Regions from separate parts of the Pseudomonas sp. Marseille-Q5115 genome, predicted to be linked through region 2. Evidence: predicted binding sites of a transcription regulator. Region 2 holds the regulator's gene; each other region holds the start of a gene.
What was found. Region 2 encodes sigma-54, which starts transcription at its own class of promoters, with help from an activator protein. Its sites were predicted from a motif close to ANTGGCATNNANNTTGCTNT; they were not measured.

Region 1: a site for sigma-54 is predicted at 1,730-1,749, ahead of glnA (glutamate--ammonia ligase). Genes of this name have one in related genera too.
Region 3: a site for sigma-54 is predicted at 2,451-2,470, ahead of glnK (P-II family nitrogen regulator). Genes of this name have one in related genera too.

What each region holds. Positions count from the first base shown of each region.
Region 1 covers NZ_CAKAKI010000001.1:4,856,737-4,860,889, reverse strand. Annotated here, with positions in the region: gene thiI (tRNA uracil 4-sulfurtransferase ThiI) at 64-1,518, opposite strand; gene glnA (glutamate--ammonia ligase) at 1,841-3,247, shown strand; gene LG385_RS22320 (chorismate mutase) at 3,406-3,963, shown strand; gene LG385_RS22315 (DUF4124 domain-containing protein) at 4,030-4,153, shown strand, end outside.
Region 2 covers NZ_CAKAKI010000001.1:304,385-308,537, forward strand. Annotated here, with positions in the region: gene ptsN (PTS IIA-like nitrogen regulatory protein PtsN) at 1-387, opposite strand, end outside; gene hpf (ribosome hibernation-promoting factor, HPF/YfiA family) at 394-702, opposite strand; gene LG385_RS01425 (RNA polymerase factor sigma-54) at 832-2,340, opposite strand; gene lptB (LPS export ABC transporter ATP-binding protein) at 2,475-3,200, opposite strand; gene lptA (lipopolysaccharide transport periplasmic protein LptA) at 3,200-3,745, opposite strand; gene lptC (LPS export ABC transporter periplasmic protein LptC) at 3,732-4,153, opposite strand, start outside.
Region 3 covers NZ_CAKAKI010000001.1:4,682,089-4,686,241, reverse strand. Annotated here, with positions in the region: gene LG385_RS21370 (secondary thiamine-phosphate synthase enzyme YjbQ) at 1-313, opposite strand, end outside; gene LG385_RS21365 (ammonium transporter) at 542-1,876, opposite strand; gene glnK (P-II family nitrogen regulator) at 1,913-2,251, opposite strand; gene LG385_RS21355 (accessory factor UbiK family protein) at 2,666-2,950, shown strand; gene LG385_RS21350 (LysR substrate-binding domain-containing protein) at 3,001-3,918, shown strand; gene yghX (YghX family hydrolase) at 3,926-4,153, opposite strand, start outside.

The sequences.
Region 1 (4,153 bases), 4.6 Mb from region 2:
AAAACGCGCAATCACTGCGCGCGGTCGGGTGGGCGGTGGCGGCTCCAGCCGCCGATGCCCCTCCTAGGCCGGGCGATAAACGCGCACATTGGCGTGCCCCTCGCTGAGCAGGTGATGAGCATGCAGCCTGCTCATGACACCTTTGTCGCAATACAACAGGTATTGCCGGGCAGGATCGAGATCCTTGAACCGGCTGTTCAACGCATAGAAAGGCAACGTACGAACTTCGACCCCTTCCAGGGCCAATGGGTCGTCTTCCTGGGCATCGGGGTGACGAATGTCGAGCACTACATGGCTGGCCAGGGCTTCGGCGACTTCTTCGATCTCCACCTGCTTACCCAGCTCGTCGATCACATTATCGATCGAGACGAGGCGCGCACGCTCCAGGGCGCTTTCCAGCACGGCCATGTCAAAGCGCTGCTCTTCGCGCTCGATGCGATAACCGCGCGCGCTGGTAGTCGGGTTCACCGAGATCACGCCGCAGTATTCTGGCATGTGCTTGGCGAAATCGGCGGTGCCGATCTCGACCGCGGTGTCGATGATGTCCTGCTTGTGAGTAGCAAGCAACGGCCGCAGGACAAGCGTAGGGGTAACCGAGTCGATCACTGCCAGGTTGGTGAGCGTTTGGCTGGACACCTGGGAAATCGCCTCGCCGGTGACCAGCGCGTCGATTTCGAGGCGCTCGGCCATGCGGCTGGCGGTACGCAGCATCATCCGCTTGAGGATAACGCCCATCTGGCTGTCGTCTACCTTGGCAAGGATTTCGCCTACCACCTCTTCGAAGGGCACGCTGATGAACAGCACCCGATGAGAGCTGCCGTACTTCTTCCACAGGTAATGGGCGACTTCCATCACACCCAGTTCGTGGGCGCGGCCACCGAGGTTGAAGAAGCAGAAGTGGGTCATCAGCCCGCGGCGCATCATTTGATAGGCCGCCACGGTGGAATCGAACCCGCCGGACATCAACACGAGGGTTTGCTCCAGCGCGCCCAATGGATAGCCGCCGATGCCCTTGTGCTGGTTGTGGATCACGAACAGGCGCTTGTCGCGGATTTCCATCCGCACCACAACCTCAGGGTGCTTGAGGTCGATACCGGCCGCGCCGCATTGCTGGCGCAACTGGCTACCAACGTAGCGGTCAACGTCCATGGAAGTGAAATCGTGCCGGCCCCCGCGCTTGCAGCGCACGGAAAAGCGCTTGCCGGGCAGCAGGTGACCGAAGTGGGCCTTGCACTTGGCCACGATGTCGTCAAAGTCACCCAGGGGGTATTCATCCACCTGCAGGAAGTGGGTAATGCCCGGTGTGCAACTCAGGCGCTCGATCAGCTCCTTGAGCACCTTGGCGTCGGTGACTTTCGTTTGAACCTCGAGGTTGTCCCACACGCCCGTTACCGCAATATCGGGGTCCAGGTCACGCACCACCGCGCGAATGTTCTTCGCCAGCTGGCGGATGAACTGCTTGCGCACCGGCCGGCTTTTGATGGTGATCTCGGGGAAAACTTTAACGATCAATTTCATGAACAGCGCGCGCAATGGCCCAGCTGAAAAAAGGGGCAGCATTATAGCGGAAATTGTTCAAGCTTTGACCAACTATCTGTCGAAAGCTCGGAAAGCACCATTTTGGGACGCCTTGAGCGAGCCTCGCCCCGTTAAGGTGCGAAGCTTTTCTGGCTGCCGCCTGTAAGTCCCGCAAAAACGGGCTTTTTTCGAGCCATGCCCATCTCGGGGCACTGGCATGCAAATTGCTCCCTTGTGAGGCAGGTTGCCTTGGCCGAGTATGCGGCGGCAGCACTGAATCCAGGGGCGCACACAGTCCGTCCCCATCCACCCGGAGGACAACATGTCGAAGTCGGTTCAACTCATCAAAGATCATGACGTTAAATGGATTGATCTGCGCTTCACTGATACCAAAGGCAAGCAGCAGCACGTCACCATGCCGGCTCGCGACGCTCTGGATGATGACTTCTTCGAAGTCGGCAAGATGTTCGACGGCTCCTCCATCGCTGGCTGGAAAGGCATCGAAGCGTCCGACATGATCCTGCTGCCAGACGACGAAACCGCCGTGCTGGACCCGTTCACCGAAGAGCCGACGCTGATCCTGGTCTGCGACATCATCGAACCTTCCACCATGCAAGGTTACGATCGCGACCCGCGCGCCATCGCCCACCGCGCCGAGGAATACCTCAAGTCCACCGGCATCGGTGACACCGTATTCGTAGGCCCGGAGCCAGAATTCTTCATCTTCGACGAAGTGAAGTTCAAATCCGACATCTCCGGCTCGATGTTCAAGATCTTCTCCGAACAAGCTTCCTGGATGACCGATCAGGACGTGGACGGCGGCAACAAGGGCCACCGCCCAGGCGTGAAAGGCGGCTACTTCCCGGTTCCACCGGTCGATCACGACCACGAAATCCGCACTGCAATGTGCAACGCCCTGGAAGAAATGGGCCTGACCGTTGAAGTTCACCACCACGAAGTGGCAACTGCCGGCCAGAACGAAATCGGCGTCAAGTTCAACACCCTGGTGAAGAAGGCCGACGAAACCCAAACGCTGAAGTACGTTGTTCACAACGTTGCCGACGCCTACGGCCGCACCGCGACCTTCATGCCAAAGCCGCTGTATGGCGATAACGGCTCGGGTATGCACGTGCACATGTCCATCTCCAAGGATGGCAAGAACACCTTCGCTGGCGAAGGCTATGCCGGCCTGTCCGATACCGCCCTGTACTTCATCGGCGGCATCATCAAACACGGCAAGGCACTGAACGGCTTCACCAACCCGTCGACCAACTCGTACAAGCGTCTGGTCCCTGGTTTCGAAGCACCGGTGATGCTGGCCTACTCGGCTCGCAACCGCTCCGCGTCCATCCGCATTCCTTACGTGAACAGCCCGAAAGGCCGCCGTATCGAAGCACGCTTCCCGGATCCGGCTGCCAACCCGTACCTGGCCTTCGCCGCGCTGCTGATGGCCGGCCTGGACGGTATCCAGAACAAGATCCACCCTGGCGATGCCGCGGACAAAAACCTGTACGACCTGCCGCCTGAAGAGGCCAAGGAAATCCCACAGGTATGTGGCAGCCTGAAAGAAGCCCTGGAAGAGCTGGACAAGGGCCGCGCCTTCCTGACCAAGGGCGGCGTGTTCTCTGACGACTTCATCGATGCCTACATCGAGCTGAAGTCCGAAGAAGAAATCAAGGTTCGCACCTTCGTGCACCCGCTGGAATACGACCTGTACTACAGCGTCTGATCCCGCCTGGTTGAACGAAAAGGCCTCCTTCGGGAGGCCTTTTTCATGGGCGGAAATGACAGGAAGCAAAACCGGGGAGCAGTCCTTTGATCGCGGCTGGCGAAGCTATGGATTTACTGGCATAACGGAGCGCCAAATCAATAACAACGGAACCTCGCATGCCTAAGCTTTCTGCATTTTGCCTGGCCCTGGTCGGCTGTGCCTTTGCCAGCCTTGCAGCCGCCGCCACGCCCGCCCCCGCCGAATTGCCTTCGCTGTTGAGCAGCATCGAGCAGCGCCTGAACATTGCTGACCAGGTGGCCTTGAGCAAATGGGATAGCAAGAAGCCTGTGGAAGATCGCGCCCGCGAGCGCGAGGTGATCGCAGGCGCGGTAGTGCTGGCGCCCGAATACAAGCTCGAGCCGGCATTCGTGGAGCAGTTCTTCGCAGCCCAGATCGAAGCCAACAAGCTGGTGCAGTATGGCCTGCTGGTGGACTGGCGCCTGAGAGGCGAGGCCCCGAACAGCCCGCGGCCCGACCTGGTCGGGCAGATCCGTCCGCAACTCGACGGCCTGCAGAAAGCCCTCTTGCTACAACTGGCAGCCTTCACACCCTACCGCAGCAGCCCGGACTGCCCGCAGTGGATCGCTAGCGCTATCGATCGCGGCAACAGGGATGCCTTGCACCGCCTGGCCCTCACTCGCGCTACCGGCGAGATGTGCTCTTCCGCGCATTAACCCGTGATTGGCGAACAGGCCTGATCTATGCTGGTCAGGCCGCCGACGCCTTGCCGAGTAGTCCCCATGCGCCATGCCCTTATGCTGCTGATCCCCTTCCTGTGCGCTCCGGCCTTCGGCGAGATCTACAAGTCCACCGACGCCAATGGCAATACGGTGTATTCGGAACACGCTCCCGCTGGCCGGCCTT
Region 2 (4,153 bases):
GTCCTTGCGGTCGAGCATGCTGGCTATCTGGCGGAGTAATTCGAGGTGTGCATCGGTGGCTGCTTCCGGGACCAGCAGCACGAAGATCAGGTCTACCGGGGCGCCGTCGATCGCGTCGAAGTCCACGGGTGCGTCCAGGTGCAACAAGGCACTCATCGGGCCCTGACAATTGGCGAGCCGGCAATGCGGGATGGCAATCCCATTGCCGAAACCAGTGGAGCCAAGCTTTTCACGGGCGATCAGGGCTTCGAACACAACCTGCTGGCTAACCTCGGGAAGGTCCCTGTGAATCAAGGCAGCGATCTGTTCGAGTACGCGTTTTTTACTGCCGCCCGGCACGCTCACGAGGGAGCGGCCGGGGGTCAGGATGTTTTCTAGTCGGATCATTGGGGGTCAGCGGGCGGCCGCACCTTGCAGGTGGCTCTGCTGTTTTTCCTTATACTTGAGCAATTGCCGATCGAGTTTATCAGTGAGAAGGTCGATTGCGGCGTACATGTCGTCGTGTTCAGCCTGAGCTACCACGTCGCACTTGGGAACCCGGAGGGTCGCTTCGACCCGCTGTTTCTGTTTTTCCACTTCCATGATCACCTCTACATTGGTGATCTTGTCGCAGTGCCGCTCAAGCTTGGCAAGTTTTTCGGTCATGTAGCTACGCATGGCTTCGGTCACATCCAGTTGATGCCCACTGATGTTGACTTGCATACCGCTTCTCCTTATTGCCAGTGCATAAAGAGGCAGGCGAAACCTGCCACTGAAACGCTGGTGGCATCCCGAGGTGCGGCGCTGGCTTACATGCCCTGTGCCAGCGACTACGCGCGCTTCGGAACCAGGCTACATCAACCGCTTGCGTTCGCTGGACGGCGCAATCCCGAGGGATTCGCGGTACTTGGCGACAGTGCGGCGTGCTACCTGAATGCCTTGTGCCTCCAGTAAACCAGCGATCTTGCTGTCACTCAACGGCTTTTTCTGATTTTCCGCCGCCACCAGTTTCTTGATGATCGCCCGGATGGCTGTGGACGAGCATTCACCGCCTTCCGAGGTGCTGACGTGGCTGGAGAAAAAGTATTTCAGCTCATATATCCCGCGGGGTGTGTGCATGTACTTCTGTGTCGTTACCCGGGAAATCGTCGATTCGTGCATGCCCACGGCCTCGGCGATGTCATGCAGTACCAGCGGTTTCATGGCCTCGTCGCCGTAGTCGAGGAAGCCTCGCTGATGCTCCACGATCTGGGTGGCCACCTTCATGAGGGTCTCGTTGCGGCTTTGCAGGCTTTTGATGAACCAGCGCGCTTCCTGCAACTGATTGCGCATGAAGGTGTTATCCGCGCTGCTGTCCGCCCGGCGCACAAAACCCGCGTACTGAGGGTTTACCCGCAGTCGCGGTACCGACTCCTGGTTCAGCTCCACCAGCCAGCGATCGCTGTCCTTGCGCACGATGACATCCGGCACCACGTACTCGGGCTCGCTCGACTCGATCTGCGAGCCGGGGCGTGGGTTCAGGCTCTGGATAAGCTCGATCACCTGCCGAAGCTCATCTTCCTTGAGCTTCATCTTGCGCATCAGCTGGCTATAGTCACGGCTACCCAGCAGCTCGATGTAATCGGTGACCAGCCGCTGGGCCTCGGCCAACCAGGGGGTTTTCGCAGGCAGCTGGCGCAGCTGCAACGCCAGGCATTCGCCCAGGTTGCGCGCAGCGATCCCGGCAGGCTCGAACTGTTGGATGCGATGAAGCACGGCTTCGACTTCATCGAGTTCGATGTCCAGTTCGGGGTCGAACGACGCACAGATTTCCTCGAGGGTTTCTTCGAGGTAGCCCTGGTTGTTGATGCAGTCGATCAGGGTGACGGCGATCAGGCGGTCATTGTCGGACATCGGCGCCAGGTTCAGTTGCCACAGCAGGTGGCTCTGCAGGCTTTCTCCAACGGACGTACGGGTGGTGAAATCCCAGTCGTCGTCATCCCCGCTCGGCAGGCTGCTTGCGCTGGTCTGGTAGATGTCTTCCCAGGCCGTGTCCACGGGCAGCTCATCGGGAATCCGCTCACTCCAATCCGCCTCTTCGCCGCCCTCGGGCGCGCTGGAGGTTTCCTGGAAGCTGGTTTCCTGGAAAGGTGTTTCCTGGGGTTCGGCCGGCCCGGAATGTTCGGCCTTGTCGGCCAACGGGTCGGCATTATCGAAGTCGTCGCCGTCTTCCTGGCGTTCGAGCATGGGGTTGGACTCAAGCGCCTCCTGAATCTCCTGCTGGAGGTCCAGGGTGGAAAGCTGGAGAAGGCGGATGGCCTGTTGCAACTGCGGTGTCATCGTCAGTTGCTGGCCCATTTTAAGGACAAGCGATGGTTTCATGGCGTGAGCTTGACACCCTGTTTGCCGGCGCTATGCGCCATCCACAACGGGCGCTCGATTGGAGCGCCTGAACTTAAGCAAATTATATGCCCGAAACTGCCATGTTTGCCTAGGGGTCTTTACACTTGGCGCACTTAAAGCCGGAACTCGTGCCCCAGGTACACTTCCTTCACCAGGTCATTGGCAAGGATAGTGGCCGAATCGCCCTCTGCAATCAATTGGCCATCGTTCACAATATAGGCGATTTCACAGATATCCAGGGTTTCGCGTACGTTGTGGTCGGTGATAAGCACACCGATGCCCTTCGCCTTGAGGTGGTGGATGATCTGCTTGATATCGCCCACGGAGATCGGGTCCACGCCGGCAAAGGGTTCATCGAGCAGGATGAACTTGGGCGCGGTGGCCAGGGCGCGGGCGATTTCCACCCGGCGGCGCTCGCCACCGGACAGGCTCATGCCACGGTTGTCGCGGATATGCGTGATATGGAATTCCTGAAGCAGGCTTTCCAAAGCCTTGCGCCGACCGCTGGCGTCGAGGTCCTTGCGGGTTTCGAGGATCGCCATAATGTTGTCCGCCACTGACAGCTTGCGGAAGATCGAGGCCTCCTGAGGCAGGTAGCCTATACCGGCCTTGGCGCGCCCGTGCATGGGCTGGTGGCTTACGTCGAGGTCGTCGATCAGCACCCGGCCCTGATCGGCCTGCACCAGCCCTACGATCATGTAGAAGCACGTGGTTTTACCGGCCCCGTTCGGCCCAAGCAGGCCAACGATCTGGCCGCTCTCGATGGAGAGGCTGACGTCTCTCACCACTTGCCGGCTTTTGTAGCTCTTGGCCAGATGCTGGGCCTTCAACGTCGCCATTACTGCGCCTTCTGCGGCTGGTCGGTTTTCTTCTTGGGCTGGATCACCATGTCGATGCGCGGGCGTGGCGCGGTGATCTTGGTGCCCGTGGCACGGCCGGCATTTACCACCTGGCGAACCGTGTCGTACACGATTTTCTCGCCTTCGGAGGTGTTTCCGTCGTTGATGACCTTGGCCTTGTCGATCAGCACGATCCGGTCCTGGGACGCGAAGTACTGGATGGTCACGCCGTAGGCCTGCACGATGGGCTTGTCCACGGCAGGCTTCTGCTCGTAGTAGGCCAGGTTGCCGACGGCGGTGAATACATCCACATCACCATTGGCCGCACGTGTGACGGTCACCTTGTTGCCGGTGATCTTCATGGAGCCCTGGGTGATGACCACGCTGCCGGTATAGACCGCTACACCCTGCTTGTCGTCGAGTTGCGCGTCGTCGGACTGGATGTGGATCGGTTGGTCCCTGTCGGTCGGCAGCGCCAAGGCGTTCACGCTTCCCAGTGCCGCGCCCAGGCCAAGCAGGAAGGGGAGGGTTTTAACGAGCCTCATACTGTCCTCTTACAGTGGACAGCAAGTGGATCTTGCTGTCGTTCAAATACGCTTTCATTCCCTTGGCAGTCGTAACGCCACCGGCGCCGTCGATTCTAACGTCTTGGTCGGTTTCCGCATATTGCTTCTGCGGGAAGACCGTGGCGCGCGAGGTGGTGATTACGGTTGTGCGGTTCTTCTGGTCTGTGCGGTTGAGCCGCACGGCGTCGATGAGTTCGACCTGGGTGCCGTCCGGGTTCACCTCGGCACGCTCGCTCACCACATGCCAGGGGAAGGTGGTGCCTCGGTAGACGTCCATGACCGGCTTGGTCACGTGGGTGACTTCACTGGCCTTGAGGTGTTCGACCCTGTCGGCGGTCATTTCATACTGCATCTTGCCGTCGGGCAGGTACTGCACGGTGCGGGCGT
Region 3 (4,153 bases), 4.4 Mb from region 2:
CCGGCAAGCTGAGCTGGCAGCCCAGCAGGCTTGCCTTGAAATGCGCGGGGAGATCGTCGTCGCCCTCATCGTTATGTTCGTACCCTGGTGCGCCGTCCGGTATCAATCGGTCAAAGAACCGTTCGAAATCGCGACGCACCGCCGGATCGGCGTTTTCATTGATCGTCAGTGAAGCGGAGGTATGTTGCAACCAGACGTGCAACAAGCCCACCTTACAAGCCGCCAACTGAGGGAGGCCCGCTACGACCTCATCGGTTACCAGATGAAAGCCGCGAGGCCGGGCGGCCAGCGTGATGATCGTCTGCTGCCACATGGCGTTCTCCCCCGGTTTCGGGCGCATTCTAGCGCGCTCGAAAAAAAAGCAAAGTCCTGTATCGGTGTAGGCATTTCCTACAAAAGCAAAAAAGCCCGGCAGCACCTGTAAAAGCCCTGAGGGCGTTTAGGCAGGCGTTCCAAGCAATGACAGATCCAGACATAAAAAATGCCCGGAAAGCCGGGCATTTTTTCGCGAGCGGCACGCCAAATGGCGGGCCATGCGTTTTCAGAGGTTGTAGCCGCGCTCGTTATGCTGAGCGAGGTCCAGGCCAACCGCTTCTTCTTCTTCCGAGGCGCGCAGGCCCATCAGCATATCCAGCACCTTGAGAATGACGAAGGTCACGATCGCGGTGTAGATCACGGTAAAGCCAACGCCCTTGGCCTGAATCCACAGCTGTGCGCCAATGTCTTCGACCGTGCCAAAGCCGCCCATGGCAGGGGCTGCGAAGATACCTGTGAGCAGTGCGCCGATGATGCCACCGATACCGTGTACACCAAAGGCGTCCAGGGAGTCGTCATAGCCCAGCTTGCGCTTGAGGGTGGTTGCGCTGAGGAAGCACAGTACACCGGCCACCAGGCCGATGATCAGGGCGCCCATCGGGCCTACCGTGCCTGCGGCGGGGGTGATGGCAACCAGGCCTGCGACAACACCGGAGGCGATGCCCAGGGCGCTTGGCTTACCATGGCTGATCCATTCGGCGAACATCCAGCCCAATGCGGCGGCGCCAGTGGCGATCTGGGTAACCAGCATAGCCATTCCGGCAGTGCCGTTGGCGGCTGCGGCGGAACCGGCGTTGAAGCCAAACCAGCCGACCCACAGCATCGCGGCGCCAACCAGGGTGTAGCCCAGGTTATGAGGGGCCATCGGGGTGGTGGGGTAGCCTTTACGCTTGCCCAGCACCAGGCAGGTCACCAGGCCAGCGATACCGGCGTTGATGTGCACCACGGTGCCGCCAGCGAAGTCCAGTACGCCCCAGTCCCACAGCAGGCCGCCGTTACCGCTCCACACCATGTGCGCAATCGGGGCATAAACGAGGGTGAACCACACACCCATGAACACCAGCATGGCCGAGAACTTCATGCGCTCTGCGAACGCCCCGACGATCAGCGCAGGGGTGATGATTGCGAAGGTCATCTGGAAGGTCACGAAGACCGCTTCCGGGAATAGCGCAGTGGCGGAGGTGAGGCTGGCCGGGGTAATACCCGCCAGGAACGCCTTGCCCATGCCGCCCACGAAGGAGTTGAAGTTGATCACGCCTTGCTCCATACCCGTGGTATCGAAGGCAAGGCTGTAGCCGTAGATGAACCAGAGCACGGTTACCAGGCCGGTAATCGCAAAACACTGCATCATCACCGACAGGACGTTCTTGGAGCGCACCATCCCGCCATAGAACAGGGCCAGCCCTGGAATGGTCATGAACAGCACCAGCGCGGTAGACGTGAGCATCCAGGCGGTGTCGCCGGAATTGAGCACAGGGGCCGCCGCCTCATCGGCCAGGGCAAGGCCTGGCATTATCAGAGACAACAGGGCTCCTAGCCCTGCGAATTGACGCAGAGTCATATTGTTTACTCCTGGGGCTTTTTTCTATGGGTCGGCTTAGATAGCGTCGGTATCGGTTTCGCCGGTACGGATGCGGATCGCCTGTTCCAGATTGACCACGAAGATCTTCCCGTCACCGATCTTGCCGGTGTTGGCGGCCTTGGTGATCGCTTCGATCACGCGGTCCAGATCCTTGTCATCAATGGCAACGTCGATCTTCACCTTCGGCAGAAAATCCACAACGTATTCGGCGCCACGGTACAGCTCGGTATGGCCTTTCTGCCGCCCGAAGCCCTTGACCTCAGTGACGGTAATGCCCTGCACGCCGATTTCCGACAGCGACTCGCGCACGTCGTCCAGCTTGAACGGCTTGATGATGGCAGTGACTAGCTTCATGAAACTCTCTCCCGAATTGGTGGACTTGCCCCAGGAAAACAAACCCGGCTCAAGTCTAAGCGCAGTGCCCGCCTTTGTAACGCACCGCCGGCTAGGGCCGGCCCGGCCGCGGGCACCGCTCCTGACGAAACACTTCCCGCTCCGCCTGCACACTGCGTTCGCCTTTCAGGTCGCCATCAGTGCATGGGTCGATTGGCTCCAAGCAGAAACCTTGCCATCTCTGCGTGCCGCTTTGAAATCAGGCCAATCGACGGTTTCAAGCGTCATGGCTTCAGTAATGGCACAGGCCAGCGCACAGCAATGGTGCGGGGCAGTGCAATGGCCTGCCCAACAACTGTGCAATGCTTTGTACCAAGCTGTTCAACCACTGCGTGATACACTTTCGGCAATTTCCTCGTCATGGATTCGCCGCACATGCTTGCGCCAAAAGCCTTCCTCGACGCGCTCACCGACCAGGCCAGCCGCCTGCTTGGCGGCGATGCGCTGCCGCCCCGGCAAGAATTCGAAAGCCAGTTCCGCACCTTGCTCAATAGCGCGTTTGCCCGCCTTGACCTGGTCAGCCGCGAAGAATTCGATACCCAGATGGCGGTACTGGCGCGCACCCGTGCCAAGGTGGATGCGCTCGAAGCGCGCCTCGCGGAGCTAGAGGCACGTCTGCCGCAACCTCCTGCCGAAGCGCCCTCGCCGGCTCAGGACTGAAACCACGCACCTCGCAGGTGCTTGCCCTTCCCGCTCGCAGATGCCCGCCGATGAATCGCAACGAACTGCGCAAGGCCGATATCAACCTGATGGTGGTGTTCGAAGCATTGATGCTCGAGCGCAATGTCACCCGCGTCGCGGAGAAGCTCTTTCTCGGCCAGCCCACAATCAGCGCGGCACTCAATCGCCTGCGCGCACTGTTCAACGACCCGTTGTTCATCCGGGTCGGGCATCGCATGGAGCCCACGGCCCGTGCCGAGGAGCTGATCAAGCACCTTTCGCCGGCGCTGGATGCCATGTCTGTAGCACTGAGCCTCAGCCACGACTTCGAGCCGGCGACCAGCAAGATGACCTTCCGTATCGGGCTGTCCGATGACGTAGAGTTTGGATTGTTGCCGCCACTGCTGCGTGCGTTACGCCAGGAGGCACCCGATGTTGTGGTGGTAGTGCAGCACGTGGACTACTGGCGCATTCCCGACCTGCTTGCCGCCGGTGACATCACCGTAGGGATCAGCCAGACCCGCGGGTTGCCGGCCAATGCCAAGCGCAAGCTGCTTCGTCGAATGCATGCCCGGGTACTGCGAGCTGACATTTCAGGTAGCCCACTCACATTGGATGAGTACTGCAGCCGGCCTCATGTGGTGGTGTCGCACACAGCCAACACCCGGGGTATAGCCGACGAATGGCTCGATGAAATCGGCCGCACCCGAAAGGTAGTGCTGTCGGTGCCCCAATTCAGCTCACTCCCGGCCATACTCGCGGGGACCGACCTGCTGGCGGGCTGCCCCGATTATGCCGCGACCGCCATGGAAACCTGGGGCACACTGCATGCCGAGCCGCTCCCCTTTGAAACACCTGCACTGGAATTGTCCATGGTGTGGCTGAGCATCACCGACACCGACCCCGCCGAGCGCTGGCTACGAGCCCGGCTGGAGCAGCACATGGGCGACGGTGGGGTTTGGATGTAGGCAAGCCTCAGGCAAGGTAACGGTTGAACCAGGCCAGGGTACGCTCCCACGCCAGGTTGGCAGCGGCCTGATCGTAGCGAGGGGTGGAGTCGTTGTGAAAGCCATGATTGGCCCCCGGGTAAATGTAGGCCTCGTAGGTCTTGTTGGCGGCCTTCAGCGCCTGCTCATAGGCGGGCCAGCCTTCGTTGATGGCGGTGTCCAGTTCGCCATAGTGCAATAGCAGGGGCGCCTTTAT